3 regions of the Neobacillus sp. 114 genome follow, and region 3 is predicted to be linked to each of the others. Evidence: riboswitches for the same ligand, from Rfam matches in the RefSeq annotation. Region 3 holds a riboswitch; each other region holds the start of a gene.
The links. Region 3 has a riboswitch for glycine ahead of QNN06_RS30970 (amino acid permease). Riboswitches for the same ligand answer to the same signal wherever they lie in the genome.

Region 1: another riboswitch for glycine. It lies ahead of gcvT (glycine cleavage system aminomethyltransferase GcvT); the one in region 3 lies ahead of QNN06_RS30970 (amino acid permease).
Region 2: another riboswitch for glycine. It lies ahead of glyA (serine hydroxymethyltransferase); the one in region 3 lies ahead of QNN06_RS30970 (amino acid permease).

What each region holds. Positions count from the first base shown of each region.
Region 1 is NZ_CP126144.1:4,812,007-4,819,642, forward strand. Features, by position in the region: gene QNN06_RS23570 (rhodanese-like domain-containing protein) at 1-243, shown strand, start outside; gene gcvPB (aminomethyl-transferring glycine dehydrogenase subunit GcvPB) at 454-1,914, opposite strand; gene gcvPA (aminomethyl-transferring glycine dehydrogenase subunit GcvPA) at 1,907-3,253, opposite strand; gene gcvT (glycine cleavage system aminomethyltransferase GcvT) at 3,272-4,378, opposite strand; glycine riboswitch at 4,530-4,606, opposite strand; glycine riboswitch at 4,610-4,699, opposite strand; gene QNN06_RS23590 (DEAD/DEAH box helicase) at 4,859-6,547, shown strand; gene QNN06_RS23595 (YqhG family protein) at 6,525-7,316, shown strand; gene QNN06_RS23600 (YqzE family protein) at 7,361-7,558, opposite strand; gene comGG (competence type IV pilus minor pilin ComGG) at 7,615-7,636, opposite strand, start outside.
Region 2 is NZ_CP126144.1:551,893-559,528, reverse strand. Features, by position in the region: gene gcvPA (aminomethyl-transferring glycine dehydrogenase subunit GcvPA) at 1-960, opposite strand, end outside; gene gcvH (glycine cleavage system protein GcvH) at 962-1,357, opposite strand; gene gcvT (glycine cleavage system aminomethyltransferase GcvT) at 1,435-2,547, opposite strand; gene sdaAA (L-serine ammonia-lyase, iron-sulfur-dependent, subunit alpha) at 2,563-3,444, opposite strand; gene QNN06_RS02670 (serine dehydratase beta chain) at 3,444-3,962, opposite strand; gene glyA (serine hydroxymethyltransferase) at 3,978-5,228, opposite strand; glycine riboswitch at 5,305-5,387, opposite strand; glycine riboswitch at 5,391-5,495, opposite strand; gene QNN06_RS02660 (hypothetical protein) at 5,576-5,989, opposite strand; gene solA (N-methyl-L-tryptophan oxidase) at 6,053-7,219, opposite strand; gene QNN06_RS02650 (LysR family transcriptional regulator) at 7,392-7,636, shown strand, end outside.
Region 3 is NZ_CP126144.1:6,348,407-6,356,042, reverse strand. Features, by position in the region: gene QNN06_RS30985 (helix-turn-helix transcriptional regulator) at 1-634, opposite strand, end outside; gene uidA (beta-glucuronidase) at 864-2,675, shown strand; gene pruA (L-glutamate gamma-semialdehyde dehydrogenase) at 2,983-4,614, opposite strand; glycine riboswitch at 4,913-4,991, shown strand; gene QNN06_RS30970 (amino acid permease) at 5,121-6,485, shown strand; gene QNN06_RS30965 (phosphoglycerate dehydrogenase) at 6,560-7,636, opposite strand, start outside.

The sequences.
Region 1 (7,636 bases), 1.5 Mb from region 3:
GATGTTCGTGAACCAAATGAATTTGAAGGCGGACATATTTTAGGAGCACGAAATATTCCAATGTCACAAATTAGAATGCGCATGAAAGAAATTAGACCGGACATGCCTGTTTATTTATATTGCCAAAGTGGCATGCGCAGTGCTCGTGCAGCTCAATTTTTACACAAAAAAGGCTACAAGGATCTAACCCAACTTCAAGGCGGGTTCAAAAAGTGGTCTGGTAAAGTGAAAGCCAAAAAATAATCGTAATTAATGGGCTCCAGAACTTTTCTGGGGCCTTTTATATTGATTTTTATTAAAAAATGGGCCACCAATACGTTCTATTGGCGTATTTGACAAGTCTATTGGCGAATTCTCCACGTCTATTGGCGAATCTCCCCAATCTATTGGCAACTTTAATAAAAAGCCCTAACAAAAACAAGCTCTGGAGCAATCCAGAGCCTGTTTATCTTTTTATGCATTCTGATATCGTAAAACTGGCTTACGCGCAGCTGTAGTTTCATCTAAGCGGCCTACCACGGTTGTGTGCGGAGCCTCCTGGACTATTTCCGGATTTTCCTCCGCTTCCTTGGCGATTTGGATCATGATGTCGATAAAGGAATCTAACGTTTCCTTAGATTCTGTTTCTGTCGGCTCAATCATGATACATTCTTCCACATTTAATGGGAAGTAAATGGTTGGCGGATGGAAGCCGAAATCAAGCAGTCGCTTCGCAATATCCAATGTACGGACGCCCAATTTCTTCTGGCGCCTTCCGCTTAATACAAACTCATGCTTACAATGTCTGTCAAACGGCAGATCATAATACTCCGCCAATCTTCTCATCATATAGTTAGCATTTAAAACAGCATATTCAGTCACTGCTTTTAAGCCGTCTGGTCCCATAGACCGAATATAGGTATATGCGCGGACGTTAATGCCAAAGTTTCCGTAGTATGGCTTAACGCGGCCAATTGATTGCGGACGATCATAATCCAGGACATACTCGTCGCCTCGTTTGGCAATAACCGGTCTTGGCAGGAACGGAATTAAATCTGCCTTCACACCGACAGGACCGGAACCTGGACCGCCGCCTCCGTGCGGGCCAGTAAACGTTTTATGAAGATTCAAGTGGACTACGTCAAAGCCCATATCACCCGGGCGGGCTTTTGATAGAACTGCGTTTAGGTTTGCCCCGTCGTAATAAACCTTACCGCCAGCTTCATGGACGATTTCAGCAATTTCGACAATGTTTTCTTCAAAAAGGCCAAGCGTATTTGGGTTAGTCAGCATTAATGCTGCTGTATCCTCCCCCACCACTCTTCTTAAGTCTTCTAAGTCTACAAGACCATCTTCATTCGACTTTACTGTAACCGTCTCAAGACCTGCTACTGTAGCAGAAGCTGGGTTTGTACCATGAGCGGAATCAGGTACGATAACCTTAGTCCGTTTTAGGTCGCCATTTGCTTCATGGTATGCGCGAATCATCATCAATCCGGTCCATTCTCCGTGGGCACCTGCTGCCGGCTGTAAGGTCACTTCATCCATTCCGGTAATTTCTTTTAAATGCTGCTGAAGGTCATATAAAAGCTCAAGCGCACCTTGAACGGAACTTTCATCCTGGAGCGGGTGAATATGCGCAAACCCGTTGTAGCGGGCTACATTCTCATTAATCTTAGGATTGTATTTCATCGTACAAGAACCTAATGGATAAAAACCGGAGTCTACACCGTGATTCCGTCTGGAGAGGGACGTATAATGGCGCATGATATCCAGTTCAGAAACCTCAGGGAGCAGCGGCTCCTCTTCCCTTAAATATCCTTCTGGAAGGAGCGCAGCAACATCTGCTTCAGGAACATCCATTTCCGGAAGGCTGTATCCGACCCGGCCTGGTGTACTAACTTCAAAAATCAGCTTCTGGTCTTGATTATGCATGCAAATCCCCCAATTCTTTCACTAATGTATCGATCTCTTCCTTCGTTCTTTGCTCTGTCACGCAAATGAGCATATGGCCCGCAAGCACAGGATAGTCACGGCCCAAATCATAACCGCCTATGATTCCTTTTTGGAGCAGCTGCTGATTAACCTCTTTTACCGGTTTATTTAAATTGACAACAAACTCGTTAAAGGAGTGACCATCATTAACCACTTCAAACCCTGCTACTTTAAAGGCAATTTTTGCATAATTAGCCTTTTGTAAATTGGCTGCTGCTATTTCGCGGACACCTTTTTTTCCAAGGGCAGTCATCGCAACAGATGCAGCAAGGGCATTCAATGCTTGGTTTGAGCAAATATTAGAAGTCGCCTTATCACGGCGGATATGCTGCTCACGTGCCTGCAGTGTTAAAACAAAACCGCGGCGGCCTTGGTCATCTGTTGTCTGGCCGACAAGACGTCCGGGAACTTTACGCATTAGCTTGGTCGTAACCGCAAAATAGCCACAGTGCGGACCTCCAAAGGCAGTCGGGATTCCAAACGGCTGGGCATCGCCGACAACAATATCTGCACCAAATTTTCCTGGAGGTGTCAAAATTCCAAGTGATAATGGATTGCTTGAAACAACAAACATTGCTTTATTTTCGTGAATAATCTCTTCAAGCTCTTTTAAAGGTTCAATTCGGCCTAAAAAGTTTGGATATTGAACGACAACTGCGGCTACGTCAGCATTTACCAATCCTTTTAGGGCTTCAATATCAGTAATTCCATCCTTCACAGGAACCTCAATCACATCAAGGTATTGACCCTTTGCGTAAGTTTCCAGAACCTCACGGGATTCAGGGTGAACAGCACTGGAAACCAGGATGGTTTTCCGTTTAGTGTGACCAGCACTTAGCATTGCTGCTTCAGCAAGTGCAGTACCACCGTCATACATCGAGGAGTTGGCCACATCCATTCCTGTTAATTCACAAATCATTGTTTGGAATTCAAAAATCGCCTGCAGTTCCCCTTGGGAGATCTCCGGTTGGTAAGGTGTATAGGCTGTGTAGAACTCCGATCTTGAGATGACATGGTCAACGATAACCGGCATATAGTGGTCATAAACTCCGGCACCTAAGAAAGACACATTCGATTTTAAATCAGCATTCCGGCTTGCTAACTGAAAAAGTTCCTTCATCAAAGCTGTTTCAGATTTTGCCGGTTTAATATTGTATTCACCTTTAAATCGGACCTTTTCAGGAATATCACTGAATAGTTCATCGACAGTGGAAACTCCAATTGTCTCCAGCATTGCCTGCTTATCTTGTTCAGTCATGGGTAAATAGCGATGTTTCATAAACCTTGCTCCCTTCTGCTATTTCTTTTCTCTTTTATAAAAAGGTGTAGGAACCACTTTCGCTTTTAAACGTTTGCCGCGAATTTCAACTTCCACTTCGGTATCAAGTCCTGCATGTTCGGAAGAAATGAGGGCAAGACCGATGTTTTTCTTTAAGGTTGGGGACTGTGTACCGGTGGTAACTTCACCAATTAGCGCTTCCCCTTTGTAAACTGGATAGCCGTGGCGCGGAATTCCCCGGTCAACCATCTCGATCCCAACAAGCTTCCGGGACAAACCCGCTTCCTTTTGTTTCAATAGAGCTTCTTTTCCAATAAAATCAGCCTCTTTATTCAATTTCACCGCAAAGCCAATTCCTGCCTCAAGCGGGGAAATTTCCGGTGATAATTCCTGGCCGTAAAGCGCTAAGTTTGCTTCAAAACGAAGTGTGTCGCGCGCACCTAGGCCGCAAGGAATAACTCCCTCGTCTTTTCCGGCTTCCAGAATGGCTGTCCAGATTTCGACGACATCACCAGCATCACAATATACTTCAAAGCCGTCTTCCCCTGTATAACCAGTTCTAGATACAAGTGCTTTTTTCCCATTTAAAACAACTTCCTGCTGGAATTTAAAAAAGCCGATTTGGCTTAAATCCGTCTGTGGAGCTAGCTTCTGTAATACCTTTTCTGCAAGAGGGCCTTGAAGCGCAAGCTGTGCCATTGTTTCAGACAGGTTTTCGATTGTTACATTTCCTTCAAGGTGCTTCTCCAGCCAGTTGTAGTCCTTTTCAATATTCGATGCGTTGACAACTAGCAAATAATGATTGTCTTCAACCTTGTAAACAAGCAGGTCGTCAATAGTTCCGCCGTTTTCATAGCACATCGCGGTATATTGCGCCCCGCCGTCTTTCACTTTTGAAATGTCATTTGTCATCAATTTTTGTAAATAATTGAGGCTGTCTGGGCCCTTTACCTCAACTTCGCCCATATGGGACACATCGAATAAACCGGCTTTCGTGCGGACAGCTTCATGCTCATCCTTGATGCTTGAAAACTGGACAGGCAACTCCCAGCCGCCAAAATCGATGGTTTTTCCCCCGTATTCCTTGTAAACTTCAAACAGCGGAGTGCGTTTTAATTCCGTCATCATAAATCCCCCTTCATTTACTACATGTTCATTATTTGTAAAAATGAATTATTGCCAATTAACAAAAATAGGAAAACTCCTTGTCGTTTTCCTAAATACAACAAAAAGGTGCAAAAAAGGACAGAAACCTCCCTTTAACAGTAAAGAAGGTCTCTGTCCTTGCACCTGAAAGTTTACCTAAATCGGCTGTCCCCTTTGGTGGCTGGTATCATCCAGCACTCTCCAGAGCTGCGTCCAACAAGAGTTCTTTTGCCTGAGAGATTCACATAAGCTGCTTGCTCCTTCGGCGCTACAAAAAGTAGTCTCTCCCCTTGTTTTCATTCGCACTTATAATATTATTTTCCAATTTGGTCATACTAATTATACTTAAAAAATAGATTACCTTATTTAAATATTTAAAACTTTCAAAGCTATTATCATCCTACCATTAAAACAACATATCGGGCAATAATAATTTATCTTAAAAAGGAGCTGAAAAGGATGAATGTCGAAATTGAATTTGATTCCTCCTGGCAGGATGATTTTTTACATAAAATTGATCATGATGGACCCTGGGGAAATTGGGAGCTTTTTAAATTGGCCATCGATATTGAAAATCATTTGGTGGTCCCGGAATTCGAAGGTCTGCAGGCTCCAAAGCATCTGCCAAATTTGACGCCTCTCCCCCATCAGCTTGAAACGGCCAAGCAGGTGGTTGAAAACATGAACGGAAAGGCCATCCTTGCGGATGAAGTGGGTCTCGGAAAGACTATCGAAGCTGGGTTAATTTTAAAAGAATACATGATTCGCGGATTAGTGAAAAAAGTGTTAATTCTTGTTCCCGCCTCCTTAGTCACCCAGTGGGCACAGGAATTAAATAGCAAATTTTATATACCGGCTGTCACTCAAAGAAAAAGCTATGTTTGGGAACAATGTGATGTCGTTGTTTCCTCCATCGATACGGCGAAACGAAATCCGCATCGGGAGATTATTTACAAGCAAGACTATGACCTCATCATTATCGATGAAGCCCATAAATTAAAAAATAATAAAACAAAAAACTACGAATTTGTTCAAAACTTAAAAAAGAAGTTTTGTTTATTGCTGACGGCAACACCTATTCAAAATAGGATTGAGGAGATTTTTAACCTCGTATCCCTATTAAAGCCTGGTCACTTAGGGAATGAAACTGTCTTTTACGAAAAATATAAACGAGATTCCCGTTCCTTAAATGATGACCAGCATCTAAAAGAGCTAGTCAATAAAGTCATGATCCGCAACCGTCGTGCCGATACAGGAATCGAATGGACGAAACGGCATGTGGAGACGATACCGATTGAATTTACAAAATCGGAACGCGACCTGTATGACTCCATCTTAGAGCTTAAAAATGAGGGAGACTGGGTTCAAACGAGCAGTTTTTCTGTGATGACTTTGCAGCGTGAAGCATGCTCAAGCCGAGAGGCCGTTTTCTATACCTTAAAAAACATGCTTCTTAAAAAGGAAAACCCCACGCAGGCCTATCAAGAACAAATCAACTTTTTAATTAAAAAAGTGGAGACTGTCGAGCAAAATTCCAAGGCAGTAAAAGCCCTTGAATTAATTCAGAAAATAAATGATAAAGTGATTATTTTCACGGAATACCGGGCTACCCAATTATATTTACAGTGGTACTTAAAGCAGCACGGAATTTCCTCCGTTCCTTTCCGAGGCGGTTTTAAACGCGGGAAAAAGGACTGGATGCGCGAGTTGTTCCAAAAGCATGCCCAGGTGTTGATTGCTACTGAAGCGGGCGGGGAAGGGATTAACCTGCAATTTTGCAACCACATTATCAATTTTGATCTGCCGTGGAACCCGATGAGACTGGAGCAACGCATCGGAAGGATTCACCGCCTCGGTCAGGAAAAGGATGTCATGATTTATAATTTTGCCATCAAAAATACGGTGGAAGAGCATATTTTAAAACTTTTATACGAAAAGATTGATTTATTTGAAAAAGTCATCGGAGAACTTGATGATATTCTAACAAAACTAGAATTCGGAAATATTGAAGATCATATAATGGATATCTTTGGCGACTCCTGCTCTGAAGGGGAAATGCGGATTAAAATGGAGAATTTATCATCAATGATTGAATTTGCACAAAATATGAAAAAAGGAGAATCACATGCAGCAGCAGGAAATTCATAAGTTTCTTTTAAATTATTTTATGGCAAATGAATGTCCCATTGTCACCAATCACCCTGGATACTTAGATGTCCAACTAACAATTGAAATGGATAAGGAACTAATGAATCGGCCCTTTTACTGGCATTATTTAGAGAAAACTGGCGGAATACCGAATCCAATGAGATTGACCCTCATCACCAACCAAAAAGCAGCACCTGAAAATCTCAGAGGGGAAACCATCCATTTTGGTTCGCCCCGCCTGCATCAAGTTTTTGAGTCTACAAAAAATTTAGCCAGATATATAAGGCTTTATGAAAATCACGGCAACTCCGCCGTCCAGACTCCCTTGCTGCCATGGCTATGCATGAATGTTAAAATCTCCTATCAATGTGACCGTAAACGCGATATTTTTAAGTCAATCGGCCTTCAGCTTATTAACGGGAAAATGGTGGAGGATTTTCATAATTACCTGCTTAAAATTTCGTTAACGCCGAAAATCCCTGATTACTCGTTTACATTATCACCACTGGTTAAACCAAAAAGCGGAATGATTCGAATTGAAAATTATTTAAAATCAGTCATTGAAAATGATGACCATACCTGGGCCGATGAAGCAAAGATACGCTGGGAGAAGGATTTAGAACTGCTGAATCATTTTTATGAGGACATCGAAGATGAAAACGAAAGCTATGAGACAGAAAAACAGGCACTCAAGGATCAATATGAGCCGCGAATTCATATTTCCTTTATCAATGGCGGGCTGTTTTACTTAACAGAAAAAGCAATTTAAAAAGAAAACCCCAAGTCGTGAAATTATACTTGGGGGTTTTCTTTTTAAAGTCCACTGTCTTTCATTTTCCGTCTCTTAACCTCTGAATACACAATATAGGGAAGTATGCCAAACCAGCGATACCAGAAGGATGCTTTGGTCTGTTTTCGCTCGAGGCGCTGACGTTTTCGTTCGTCCTTTGGCTGGTCCGCATATTTGACAATTGTTTGCGTCATATATTTTACATAATCATTCGTTTTCATGTACACACCTGCCTTTAACTTACATTACAAGTATGTCCAAGGTTTATCCTTTCGAATCAATAAGTAATCCATTTAATT
Region 2 (7,636 bases), 600 kb from region 3:
ATGCTGCTCCCGTGCTTGCAAGGTCAATACAAAGCCGCGTTTCCCTTGATCATCAGCCGTTTGACCAACAATTCGGCCTGGGATTTTACGCATCAACTTTTTATCAACAGCAAAATAACCACAATGCGGACCGCCAAAGGACATCGGGATTCCTAATGGCTGCATATCACCGACCACAATATCCGCCCCGAGAATTCCCGGTGCCTCCAAGAGTGCGAGTGCAAGCGGGTTGGCACTGACAATAAACAGGACCCCTTTTGCTGCTGCGATTTTCTTCAATTCCGCCAAGTCTTCAATCGAACCAAGGAAATTTGGGTATTGGACAATGACAGCGGCGGTGTTTTGGTCTACTTGTTCCTCGAGCTGCTTTAAGTCTGTTACATCACCAGCAAGACGAGTTTCTTCCATTATATATGTCTGACCATCAGCTACCGTTTTCAAGACGGCACGTGATTCAGGATGAACCGCCTGTGACACAATTACTTTAGAACGCTTCGTATGAGCAACTGCAAGAGATGCCGCTTCTGCCAATGAGGTAAAGCCATCGTACATCGAAGAATTGGCAACATCCATGCCTGTCAGTTCACAAACCATAGTTTGAAATTCAAATATCGCCTGCAGTTCACCCTGGCTGATTTCCGGTTGGTAAGGTGTATAGGCTGTATAAAATTCTGAGCGGGAAATCATGTGATTCACAACACTTGGAATGTAATGGTCATATGTTCCCGCACCAAGAAACGTCGGGAATTGATTGGCATTAATATTTTGCCCGGCAAGCTGCTGCATTTTTTTCAGAAGGAGCGGTTCAGGAACCGCTTCCGGTATATTTAACTCACCATCCAGACGAATCTCCGCTGGTAAATCCTCAAATAAGGCTTCTGTCGAAGAAATATTTAACAAGGCAAGCATTTCCTCTTGATCTTGTTTTGTATCAGGAAGGTATCGATAAGTCGATGTCATCTTATTCCTCTCCTTCATTAATAAATGCCTGATACTCAGCTTCATTTAAGAGTGCTTCTAATTCTTCTGGATTGCACAATTCTACCTCTACCAACCAGCCGGCATCATATGGTTGTTCATTGATTGTCTCAGGAGCGCTTTCCAGTTCCTCATTGACACTTACAACGGTACCAGATACAGGTGAGTAAATATCAGAAACTGCTTTAACCGACTCAATTGTCCCGATTGTTTCGTTAGCCGTTAATTCATCGCCTTCTGCTGGATTCTCAACGAAAACGATATCCCCCAACTGGTGCTGCGCATAATCAGTGATTCCGATTCGTACCCGATTTTCACCCAATGATAATACCCACTCATGCTCCTTGCTATATAAAAGGTTTGCTGTCGCGTTTGTCATATGAATCCTTCCTTCCACCCTAGTATTCATAAATTTAGTCAATCCTGTAAAACCAATCAATCTCGGAAAAAATGAACCTAACTCTTTTTATAAAAAGGTGTTTTCACAACAACTGCCTCAATTTGCTTATTGCGAATTTCAACCTTAACCTTAGTTCCAACTGCTGCAAATTCTGCGCTTAAAAGGGCAAGGCCTAAACTTTTCTTCAATGTCGGGGAATGGGTTCCCGATGTAATGAAGCCAATTTCCTCTCCGCCTTCAGAAAATACTTTATAGCCATGCCGCGGGATCCCTCTTCCAGTCACTTCGATTCCGACTATTTTTCGTTTTAATCCTTCTTCTTTTTGCTTAGCAAGTACTTCCTTACCTAAAAATGCTGATTCTTTGTTTGTTTTTACGGCAAACCCGATGCCTGCTTCCAGAGGTCCGATGTCGCTGGAAAGCTCTTGACCATACAGTGCCAAGCGGGCTTCAAAGCGAAGTGTATCCCGGGCCCCAAGTCCGCAAGGCTTTAAGCCATCTTCTTTTCCTGCATCTAACAGCCTCTCCCAAAGCGCTTCCACTTTGTCTGCCGCTAAATAAAGCTCAAATCCGTCCTCTCCCGTATAGCCGGTGCGGGAGACTAGTACACCAGAGATCCCGGAAACCGTGACATGATCGGCAAACTGGAAAAAGCCAATTTCCGCTAAATTTGTATCGGTTACCTTTTGTAAAATTCTTTCGGCTTTTGGACCTTGAATAGCCAGCTGTGCAGTGTCAGCAGAAATATTTGTTAAGGTGACATTCCCTTTTGCCTGCTGTTTCATCCACTCGTAATCTTTTTCAATATTTGCCGCATTAATCACCAGAAGATATTTTTCACTCGCTAACTTGTAAACTAGTAAATCATCGACTGTTCCGCCGTCCGGGTAACACATTGCCGTATACTGTGCCTGGTTGATCTGAAGCTTGGTTACATCGTTTGTTACGAGGTAATTAATATAGCTCTCAGCATCTTTTCCTTCTACAAGTACCTCACCCATATGCGAAACATCGAACAGACCTGCTTCATTACGGACTGCCTCATGTTCTTCTAAAATGCTGGAAAATTGAACCGGCAGTTCCCATCCTCCAAAATCTATCACTTTTGCGCCGTACTTTTTATATGTTTCAAAAAGCGGTGTCCGTTTTAATACTGTATCTGTACTCATCTGAGCCCCTCCGTCTTATGTGTTTCTGCAAAGTAACCGATCTTTCAATTTCATTCCTGTGTCCGTCATGGCCAGGCCGCCGAGCGCTGTTTCCCGAAGCGTGCGCGGCATTTCCTTGCCTATTTTGTACATTGCCTCAATGACTTCATCACATGGAATTCGGCTTTCAATCCCGGCAAGCGACAGGTCAGCTGCTGAAAAGGCAATCGAGGTACCGATTACGTTCCGCTTGATACATGGAACTTCGACGAGACCAGCAACCGGGTCACATACTAATCCTAAAAGGGATTTCATCGCGAGCGCCGTGGCGTTCACCACCTGCTCTGGTGTCCCGCCCTTTAATTCAGCAATCGCCCCGGCCGCCATTGCTGTGGCCGAACCGACCTCCGCTTGGCATCCTCCGGCCGCTCCAGAGATAAAGGAACGGTTGGCAATCACATATCCGAGTGCACTTGCGGTAAACAAACCCATGACTAAATCCCGATAGGAGGTACCGTCATTCTTGCGAAGAGAAAATAATACCCCGGGTAAAATACCGGCGGCCCCTGCCGTTGGCGTTGCCACAATCACGCCCATCCGTGCATTGGTTTCCGACGTGGCCATTGAGAAAGTCATCGCATCGTTAATATACGGACCAGATAAACCCTTCCCGTTATTTACGTATTCGCTCATCTTAACGGCATCACCGCCAGAGATACCGCTTGGTGCTGGGGACCCATCTTCTACGCCGCTCTCAACTGCATGCTTCATTTTAATTAACCGCTCTGCCATCATATCGATAATCGTCTCTTTGTCTCTCCCCGATTTTTCCATTTCCACCATCAGCATCATTTCGCCAACAGTTTTCCGTTCTCGGGTACAAAGTTCGATGAGCTCGTTCATTGATCGAAAATCCATCATACACCCTCCAACATCGCTTCATAAAAAGTATTGGAACGATATTTTGCGGCAATTTTCGAAAAATCATCATCTGTGCTTAATCGAATATCAACTTTTTCATCATCAATCATAAAGATTTTTGATAAACCTCCGCCTAAAGATACACCGCCTACTTTAACAATAAGGTCTGCCCGTCTGGCCCTGACAACCGTTGTGTTTGGATGATCATAATACGGGCAGCGATTCTCAAATTTAAATTCGTAGTGAAGCCCGTATCGATTGGTTAATTCGACCGCGTATCTAATTCTGGTATCATCTGTATTCATCCCCAGCAGGCCGCCGAGAAGCGCTTTATCTGTTCCGTGTCCCTGGTATGTTTCAGAGAACGAATCATAGAAAGTTATATCCGCCTTTTTTGGGGATCCTCCAAGCATCTCATAAACAAATTTCCCGATTGATACAACACCTGCTGTATGAGAACTGGATGGCCCTACCATAATCGGGCCGATGATGTCAAAACAGCTTTGATACTCCATTAAGCTACCCCTTTCTTAAACAGTGATTGGCTGTTGAAATAATGGAAATCCCCCGCAAATTGCTTTTGTTGTCTTTCTTCCCTGTTCGATTACGGCGAAATCCCCTTTGCTCTTAAGAACGGCTGCGATCACTTTTGCGATTTGCACCATTTCTTCTTGTTTCATCCCACGTGTGGTTAATGCTGCAGTCCCCATACGGATTCCACTTGTCACAAACGGGCTTTGCGGGTCGTATGGAATGGTGTTTTTGTTAACTGTAATTCCGACTTCTTCAAGCAATTTCTCTGCTTCTTTTCCGGTTAAATCCCACGGACGCACATCTAGGAGAACAATATGATTATCAGTCCCGCCGGATACAAGAGCTGCACCTTCCTGCTTTAATGCCTCTCCAAGCGCAGCAGAATTATCAATAATCTGTTTGGCATATTCTTTAAAGCTTGGCTGCAATGCTTCCTTGAAAGCAACTGCCTTAGCGGCAATGATATGCATGAGCGGACCGCCCTGAATTCCCGGAAAAACCGCTTTATTAATTTGTTTTAAGATTTCTTCATCGTTTGTTAAAATGACGCCGCCTCGCGGACCGCGCAATGTTTTATGTGTGGTGCTGGTCACAACATCCGCATACGGCACCGGAGAAGGATGGAGACCGGCGGCAACAAGTCCAGCAATATGCGCCATATCAACCATCAGTTTTGCACCAACCTGATCGGCTATTTTTCTAAACCTTGCAAAATCAATGATTCTTGGATAGGCGCTAGTGCCGGCAATAATTAGTTTTGGTTGTTCTTTATTGGCAACCTCCTCCAATTCATCGTAATCAATCAAGTGATTGTCTTCTCTTACCCCATAAGAAACGACATCAAACCATTTCCCTGACATTGCCACTGGACTCCCGTGTGTTAAATGGCCGCCATGCGATAAATTCATCCCCATAATCTTATCTCCTGGTTTAAGCAGGGCGAAAAAAACAGCTGTATTGGCCTGTGCACCGGAGTGAGGCTGGACATTGGCAAATTTGGCGCCAAATAATTTAGTCAGCCTTTCAATCGCTGCCTGTTCTGCGACATCTACAAATTCACAGCCGCCATAATAACGTTTTCCGGGATACCCTTCGGCATACTTGTTCGTCATCACACTTCCCATTGCTTCCAAAACGTCCGGGCTGACAAAGTTTTCTGATGCAATTAACTCCAACGTATGGAGCTGGCGATTTTTTTCACTTTCGATTGCTTCAAAAATTGTTGAATCGTTATGCTGTAAGCTCATTGATCTTCCTCCATTTTTCCATCATTGTTTTTTAAAAAACAAAAAAGGACAGAAAAGGGGTGTAAAATCATCCCTTCTCTGTCCTTTTACCTGAGAGTTAAACTCCAATATTTATGGAGCTTTCTCCTTTGGTGGCATTTTCAAATACGCTCTCCAGAGGTGCGTCCTGTTATGGTTCTTTTACCTGAGAGATTGGTTCCAAGGGTTTTTTTGGAACTTGCTCCTTCGGTGGTAGATGTAGATATTACACTCTCCCACAACAATCATTCGCTCTATTCAATTTTATTATTTTCAGAATAATCATTCTGTTTATAATTGTCAATTCTTTTTTTAGATTAGTTTGGTTATCACAAATAAGAAGGATTTGCTTCTACATTTTTGAAGTAAACCACTTCGCCATCACTTTCACCATCGAAAATAACAGTTGTATTAGGGGAGAAAACTAATACGTCCCCGACTTCTGCCACATATTTATTTCCTTCTACATCGCGGACAACCATTTTGCCTTTGGTAACAACTTTGATTTCAATAAAAGTAAATTCTGCAGAATAATCAACCGAAGGCTGGAGTGCATAGTAACCCATTGTTAATACTTGTTTTTTATCTGTAACCGGCACATCAAGGATTTGCCCCTTTAACTCAGGTGTTCCCCGCAATACGCTTAATTCATTTAATTTATAGGTTCCTGCTTTAATTAATTGAATGCCCGGTTTTGCATCTAAATAAGATAATTGGCTTTGTGTTAATGTTTTTTCGCTCATTTTTGCACCTCTAAATTTATTATTTTTTTAATCGTTCTAGTATATTGGCAATTTAATAATCTATTAGATCTTTGCTTTCTGTTTTAATGCAGGGCGATTGATAGAGAAGAGAGAAATATCATGTTCCGTTTTGCCGGTTGTCACTAATTGGCTCAGCGTTTCTCCAACGACACTTGAGAATTTAAATCCATGGCCGGAGAATCCCGCTGCGATTGCGACATTGGAATACTGTGGATGCAAATCAATCACAAAATGCTCATCAGGTGTTTTGGTGTACATGCAAACTGCCCCTCTTTTAAGGCTTCCAGTAGCACCAGGCATGTATTCTTCTAGGAATCTGCGAATATTTCCTTCATCCTCAGTATAGATCCCAAATTCACGATTAATTGTATCTGGGTCGATTTTTTGACCAAAAGTATGGTATCCTATTTTCAAACCGCAGCCGCTGAAGCTTGGGAACCCGTAATAGATGCCTGTCGGTACTTCAACCATGAACGCCGGGAATCCATGGGTATTGCTATACTGGGACTCTTCGCATTCGAAGAATCCTACAACTTGGCGGTATGGCTGTAATGGAATATCAATATTTAACTTTGATAGAAGCTTGCTGTTCCAAGCTCCCATGCTCAAGATTAACTTACTGCCTGTAAAGGAACCAAATTCTGTTTGGATTTTGACAGAGTCCTCGGAAATCTCAAAATCCTCAACCCGTGTATGCGTTAACACTTTGGCACCATGCGCTTCGGCTAGTTCCCGGTAAGCGCGGATGCAATTTTCACTAAACAAGACACCGGAGTTCTTTTCGTAAATAGCGTTAAAATTTTCAGGGACGGTTACACCCGGCCAGCGCTGATGAATTTCATCGCCTTCTAGTAGATCAACATCCAATCCATGAATATTTGCGGCTTCTATCGTTTCAGCAACGAAGTCAGATTCACCTTTAGGGCCAAATACTAAAACACCGGTTTTGGTAAAAATCTTATGATGTGTTTCTCTCTCAAGTTCATACCATAACTCCTGGGCTCTTAATGCAAACGGTACATACTCACGTCCTTCACCATAAGCATGGCGGATAATCCGTGTGTCACCGTGATGGCTGCCATTTGTATGAGGCGGATCAAATGCATCTACCAATAATGTTTTTACACCTTGTTTGGCCAGGTAATAACCTGCCGCCATTCCCATCGATCCTGCGCCAACAACAATTACATCAAAGTCTTTTTTGCTCATCGTTTCTGCTCTCCTTTTTAATAATTTAAATTTTCTTAATTCTTTAATAATATCTTACGACCTTTCTGCCATCATGTAAAATGATTAAAAGAGATACTATCTATCTCTATTAGAAATATTATCTCTATTAGCAATGTGGTTAGGAATAACAGATTGATACGGGGGAATAGCCATGGAAATTAAGGATTTGCGGATTTTTCAAAAGGTAGCTGAGTTCGGTAGCATTTCAAAGGCCGCCAAAAGCCTAAATTATGTTCAATCCTATGTAACCGTAAGGGTCAGGCAGCTGGAGGAAGAACTTCAAACCGAGTTATTTCACCGCTCAAGCCGCGGGATGGTTATAAATTCGGAAGGAAAAAAACTATTGTTTTATGCTCAAAAAATTATTTCCATGGTCGATGAGATGTTAAAAGTGGT
Region 3 (7,636 bases):
GATTGATTGAGTGGGTAACTTCGGCTTTATTTCCTTTTGCAATTGCATTCATCAGCTTATTCTGTTGCTGGTATCTATGTTCAATTATTTGCCTGTTTTCCTCGATGTTTGTTTTTTGGATATCTGGTTTCAGGGCTGGTATAAGTGTATCTGAAGGAATCTGCTGCGAATGCGTAAAGTCATGAACACCAAGATGAACCAACAGTTCCCCGACATCTTTATATTCTGTATCATTTAAAATCGTCAAGGATTGATAGAATTGTTCCAATTGCTTGCGTTCGCCAATCGGGAGATTGTTTTTTGAAATAATATCTTTGATCCGATCGATAACCGTTATACTCGAAATCAAAGGACCGATTAGAATGCTTCCATAAAAAGATTGGCTTCTCCATATTCCGGCAGCAATATACTCAAGACCGTATGGACTGATATAGTGATAGTAGCGATTGGCTTCGTTCCTATGCAGGATGTCATGGATATGATCAATCTCCTTGTCTGGATGGACCAAAACGGATGGAATAGAATGGTTGATTAATTGGAATATCGACTTTCCATCTTGGTCATATAAACGAATATCTATTTTGGTAATCGAATGAAGTACGTGGCTAATTTTTATGAAATTTTGATAGTTCATAGTTCCCACAAAAAATCACCTTCCCAATTTAATGTACATTGGAAAATAAAAAAACGCAAAATAATTACTAGTATAGTAAAAATATTACGATTATCAATTGGGGTAATTTATTATAATCAAATTAAAGCCCTTACATAGTCGGGGTTATCTAAAATGAATTTTAATTATCTATTAGTAAATAATTTGGTATGAGGGAAATTTTCCTGTATATGAATGGAGGAGAAGGAACATGTTATATCCAATTTCTACGGATAGCCGCGTGGTCATGGATTTAAGCGGTGTTTGGAAATTTATGATTGATGATGAAGTAAAAGAAGTAGATGTAAACCAACCGCTGCCAACAGGTGAGTCCATGGCAGTTCCGGCTTCTTTTAACGATCAAGCAGTATCAGCTGAAATTCGCCAGCATAGCGGGTATGTATGGTATGAAAGAGAATTTACCGTTGCTAAAGCATTGCGTGACGAAAGATTAGTATTGCGATTTGGCTCTGCTACCCATGAAGCATGGGTGTATGTGAATGGCAAACTTGTTGCCCAACATAAAGGCGGTTTTACTCCATTTGAAGCTGAGATTAATGAATTCTTAGTTCCTGGGGCGAACCGTTTAACTGTTCGAGTAAGCAATCTGTTGGATTATACGGCATTGCCAGTAGGAAATTATAGTGAAAAGACAGATGAAAATGGAAAAATCATCCGTAAAGTCGATGAAAACTTTGACTTTTTTAACTATGCAGGGCTGCACCGTCCTGTCAAAATTTACTCAACTCCTGTGAATTATATTGAAGATATTACGATTGTCCCGAATGTTGATTTAGCTGCCAACAAAGCAGAAGTACAAGTTTCGGTTAAAACTGGCGGAAATTTCGATGAAGTGCGGGTTACTATTCTTGATGAACAAGGCATTACTATTGCCCAAGCTTCCGGAACCGATGTAAATGCGGTAATTGAGAACGTTCATTTATGGCAGCCGCTCAATGCCTATCTCTATAGAGCTAAAGTCGAAGGGCTCAACAATGGCGAAGTAGAAGATGTCTATGAAGAACAGTTTGGTGTCCGTAAGATAGAAGTAAAGGGCGGCAAGTTCTTAATCAATGGCGAACCATTCTACTTCAAAGGCTTTGGCAAGCATGAAGATACGCATGTCCGCGGCCGTGGACTTGACGAAGTCTATAACGTGCACGATATTAACTTGATGAAAGCCATGGGTGCCAACTCTTTCCGGACATCGCATTATCCATATTCGGAAGAAATGATGCGCCTTTGCGACCGTGAAGGAATTGTCGTGATTGACGAAACACCGGCAGTTGGATTAATGTTATCCTTCACTTTTGACGTATCGATTTTAGAAAAAGGCGATTTTGAAGACGATACTTGGGAAAAGTTGAGGACTGCTGAGGCTCATCAACAGGTTATCCGCGAGCTGATCGACCGCGATAAAAATCATGCCTGTGTCGTTATGTGGTCGATTGCCAATGAGGCAGCCACTTATTCAAAAGGTTCTTATGAGTATTTTGAACCGTTATTTAATCTGGCTCGCGAATTAGACCCACAAAAGCGTCCATGTACGTATGTCGGCATCATGATGGCAACGCCAAAGACTGACAAATGTACAGACTTGGTTGATGTGATTGCCTTAAACCGCTACTATGGCTGGTATGTACAACATGGCGACTTGAAGACGGCTGAAGAAAAGACTCGCGAAGAGCTGCTGGAATGGCAAGAAAAATACCCAGATAAGCCAATTATGTACACCGAATATGGTGCTGATACGGTAGCTGGATTCCATAGTGCACTTGGCGAGCCATTCAGTGAAGAATACCAAGAAGATTATTACCGCATGAACAGCAAGGTATTTGATGAAATCCCTAACTTTGTCGGGGAACAATTATGGAACTTCGCCGATTTCCAAACAAAGTTTGGTATTATGCGTGTCCAAGGTAACAAAAAAGGTATCTTTACCCGTGCAAGAGAACCAAAAATGGTTGTACGCTATTTAAGCGAACGCTGGAATGGAATTCCGAACCTAGGATATAAAAAATAAAGGTTAGACCTCTTTTTTTGGAATAAAAACCCTACCCAAATATGATTGGATAGGGTTTTTTATTTAATATCAATAGTGTTGTTGCCTGAACCGAATACGTTTTTCAATTGTGTAAAGCCCTTTTCACTTATTGCTTGATAATAGTAAAAAGTGTCGAAGTTTGGGATGAAAACAATTGTTTATGCGGATGGGAAAAGGTATTTTATTTCAAATCGTTAATAATGGGGAGTATAAAGGCATTGGTGTCGGCTAGAAAATAAAAAAGAGGTTGAAACCAAACATTTCAACCTCTTTTTTACATTATCTATTATTCTGCATCCATAAATGGATAGACAACTTCTGCAGTTGGTGCAAAGTTTTCTTTGATGACACGAGGACTTGTCCAACGAATCATGTTAAATACAGAACCTGCTTTATCGTTTGTACCAGATCCACGAGAACCGCCAAATGGCTGTTGATTAATCATCGCACCAGTTGGTTTGTCATTGATATAGAAGTTACCAGCTGCGCCAGATAAGCGATTTTCTAAATGAAGAATGGCCCCGCGATCTTGGGCAAAGATCGAACCTGTTAAGGCATACATAGAAGCTGTATCAACTGCCTCCAATGTTTCTTCTAATTTATCATTTTCATATACATAGATTGTTAAGACTGGTCCAAAGATTTCTTCCACCATGGTCTTGAAGTTTGGATTTGTAGTCACAATGATGGTCGGTTGAACGAAATATCCAACAGAATCATCATAAGTACCGCCAGCAATAATTTCTGCCTCTTCAGAAGCTGCAGCATAGTCGATATAGCTAGTAATAGAATCAAAAGCAGCTTTATCAATAACTGCACCCATGAAGTTTCTAAAGTCGCGGACATCCCCAACTTTAAGCTTTGCAGCTTCTTCCACTAAACCGGCTTTTACTTCTTCCCACATACTTGCTGGAATATATGCACGAGAAGCTGCTGAACATTTTTGTCCTTGGTATTCAAACGCACCACGAACAAGGTTAGCTACAACTTTGTCTGCTTGTGCAGTTTCATGAGCAAATACGAAGTCTTTACCGCCAGTTTCCCCAATTAAACGAGGATATGATTTATAGCTTGCAATATTTTCTCCTACTGTTTTCCAAATCGTTTGGAACGTACTTGTAGATCCAGTAAAATGGAACCCAGACATACGAGGGTCTGTTAATACAACTTCTGATACTTGTGAACCACGAGAAGGTACGAAATTGATGACCCCTTTTGGTAATCCTGCTTCTTCTAAAATACGCATAAAATAGTAGTTTGCTAGGATTGAAGTTGTTGCTGGTTTCCAAACGACTACGTTCCCCATCATAGCAGGAGCTGCTGGCAGGTTTCCGCCAATGGCTGTGAAGTTAAATGGAGAAATCGCCAATACAAATCCATCTAATGGACGGTAATCAGTACGATTCCAAACATTCTTCATGCTGCTTGGCTGAATCTGATAAACTTGATTTGCATAATCAACGCCAAAACGTAGGAAGTCTACTAATTCTTGTGCAGAATCAATTTCAGCTTGAATAACTGTTTTGGACTGTCCTAACATCGTCGCAGCATTCATTACATCACGGTATGGACCAGAGATTAAATCAGCTGCTTTTAAGAAAATAGCGGCGCGGTGTTCCCAAGCCATATTAGCCCATGCTTCTTTCGCAGCCATCGCAGCTTCAACAGCATCACGCAGCTCTTTTTCTCCGGCTTGCGAATAGTTTGCTAAAACATGTTGATGATCATGTGGCATAACCACTTGCTTCACTGTATCAGTCTTTATATTTTCGCCATTAATAATCACAGGAATATCGATTACGATACTAGATTGGCGTGTTAATTCTGCTTTTAATGTTTCCCGTTCTTTTGTACCTGGAGCATAAGTATTGCCAGGTTCATTTGTAGGTGTTGGGATTTTGAAAATTCCGTTACTCATTCTTTCACGTTCCTTCCCGTTTATATATTCTGTTCCCTTATGGACAAATCTACGTATTTCGACAATTATTATAACATACTTTTTATGTTCTGGGGCTGTCTATTGTCCCTTTATGAAAACGAATTCAAATCCTTACCTCGGGGGATTAAGTTAAATTCAGAGAGTCAATGAAATATTTAAGAGTCATTTTTTGTTGACAAAGTATTTTAATACTACTAAAATTAAAAATTATTCAACAATATTATCTAAAAAACTTAATAATTAGCAAGCTATGATTGCTATGGATCACACTATAGCAGGAGCAGCTTCTGGAGAGACCGCGGATTCCGCGGCGCCGAAGGGTTCACAATCTCAGGCAAAAGGACAGAAGAGTATTGAATATATATTTGTCATGCTGACAATTGTCAGCATAATAAGTATTATTTGTTATTCTTAGACCTAAGAGATTGGAGGACATCCAATCTCTTTTTTTATTGGGTTTTTTAAATTTTAAGGGGGAGTCAAGGTTGGCACAGCAAGAATTAAAGAGGAATTTAGCAAATCGGCACGTTCAACTTATCGCAATTGGCGGCACCATTGGTACCGGATTATTCCTGGGGTCGGGTAAAGCCATCCAACTGGCTGGCCCATCCATTATCTTTGCTTATTTAATCGTAGGTATTGCCTGTTTCTTTGTGATGAGGGCGCTAGGGGAACTCCTGTTGTCTAAGGCTGGCTATCAGTCTTTTACTGACATAGCCGAAGATTATCTTGGACCGCGAGTTGCGTTTGTAACGGGATGGACCTATTGGTTTTGCTGGATTATGACCGCTATGGCTGATGTGATTGCTGTTGGTGTATATGTACGATATTGGTTTGATATCCCGCAGTGGATGCCTGCAATTGTCTGTTTGGTCGTCTTATTGGGCCTCAATCTATTAACGGTAAAGCTTTTTGGGGAATTGGAGTTCTGGTTTGCCTTAATAAAGGTAATTACCATTCTCGCCTTAATCGGAATGGGGGTCATTTTGCTAGTAATGGGATTCAAGACAGATGCAGGGGCGGTCTCTATTAAAAATCTTTGGGAACATGGAGGCCTTTTTCCAAATGGAATGACAGGCTTCTTGCTTTCATTCCAAATGGTCGTTTTTGCATTCGTTGGTGTGGAATTAGTGGGTGTATCGGCAGCGGAAACAGCCAATCCGGAAAAAAACATCCCATCGGCCATTAATAAAATTCCTTTACGGATTTTATTTTTCTACGTTGGCGCATTGATCGTTCTTCTATGTATTAATCCATGGACGGAACTGAATGCCGCTGAAAGTCCGTTTGTCAAAACGTTTAGTTTAGTCGGGATTCCGATTGCCGCAGGAATTATTAATTTTGTCGTTTTAACTTCAGCCGCTTCTGCTTGTAACAGTGGGATGTTTTCAACAAGCCGGATTTTATATAATTTAAGCAATAATAGCCAGGGACCAGCCAATTTTGCAAGACTGAATAAAAATCATGTGCCAAGTAACGCGCTATTGATTTCAACTCTTGTCCTGACAGGTGGAGCGCTCTTAAGCAAACTTATTCCGGAGCAGGCTTTTGGAATTGTGACAACCATTAGTGCCATTTGTTTTATTTGGGTTTGGGGCGTCATTCTGATTTGTCATGTAAGGTATAAGAAAACTCGTCCGGACTTACAGGCAAAATCAAAATTTAAAGCGCCATTTACACCATTTGTTAATTATGCGGTCCTAACCTTGTTTGCGGCGATTCTCATCATCATGCTGTTCGCCGACGCTACCCGTCCGGCCCTATTGTTGACACCACTATGGTTTATTCTATTATTTGCTTTGTATTCCTATAGAGGGAAAAAAGAGAAAAAACTAAAATTATCAGCATAGAATCCAATTGGGTAAAAGAAATGGAGCCGGTATTGAAACCAGGCTCCATTTTCATGTTAACTTAATTTTCCTTATTAAATAATCCGAGCTGTCACCATTCCAGGAATTTGTTTTACTTTTTCCTCTAAACCTGGAATAACATCGCCATTTACTTTATTATCAATGTCAATAATTGTATACGCATAACCCCCACGGCTTCTGTTGACCATATCAGCAATGTTTAAATGATAGCTGGATATTGCAGATGTAATCTGTCCGACCATGTTAGGAACATTCTGGTGGAATGCCGCCACGCGCCGCTTACCAGTATAAGGAAGACTGGTGTTTGGGAAATTCACTGAGTTTTTGATATTTCCTGTTTCTAAAAATTCCTTTACCTGCCGAGCTGCCATGATCGCACAATTTTCCTCTGATTCATTTGTGGAGGCGCCTAGGTGCGGAATTGGAACGGTATTTTTCATTTTGAGCACATTTTCATTCGGGAAATCGGTAACATACTTCCCAACCTTTCCGCTTTCGAGAGCGGCGGCCATGTCTGTTTCATTGACAAGTTCACCACGGGAGAAGTTTAAAATATGAACACTAGGCTTCATAATACTGAAGGTCGCTTGGTTAAACATACCTCTTGTGTCATCTGTTAGCGGTACGTGAACAGTGATATAGTCAGATTCTGCAAATAACTGTTCAATTGTCATTGCCCGCTGTACGTTGCGGGACAAATTCCAAGCGGTATCGACAGAGATAAATGGATCAAATCCGATGACATCCATATCTAAATCCAGCGCATCATTCGCCACAAGTGCACCTATCGCTCCTAAACCAATGACACCCAATGTTTTCCCTTTAATTTCTTTTCCGACAAATTGCTTCTTGCCTGCTTCGACAAGCTTTGGAATTTGTTGGCCTTCACCATCTAACGACTTAGTCCAAGCTACACCAGCAAAAAGGTTACGGGATGAAGCTATTAATGAGGTTAGGACCATTTCTTTTACAGCGTTGGCATTTGCTCCAGGGGTATTGAACACAACAATACCTTGCTCTGTACATCTATCGACGGGAATATTGTTGACACCTGCTCCTGCTCTTGCGATTGCCTTTAAATTTTCACCGAATTCTAATGAGTGCATATTAAAGCTGCGAACAAGGATGGC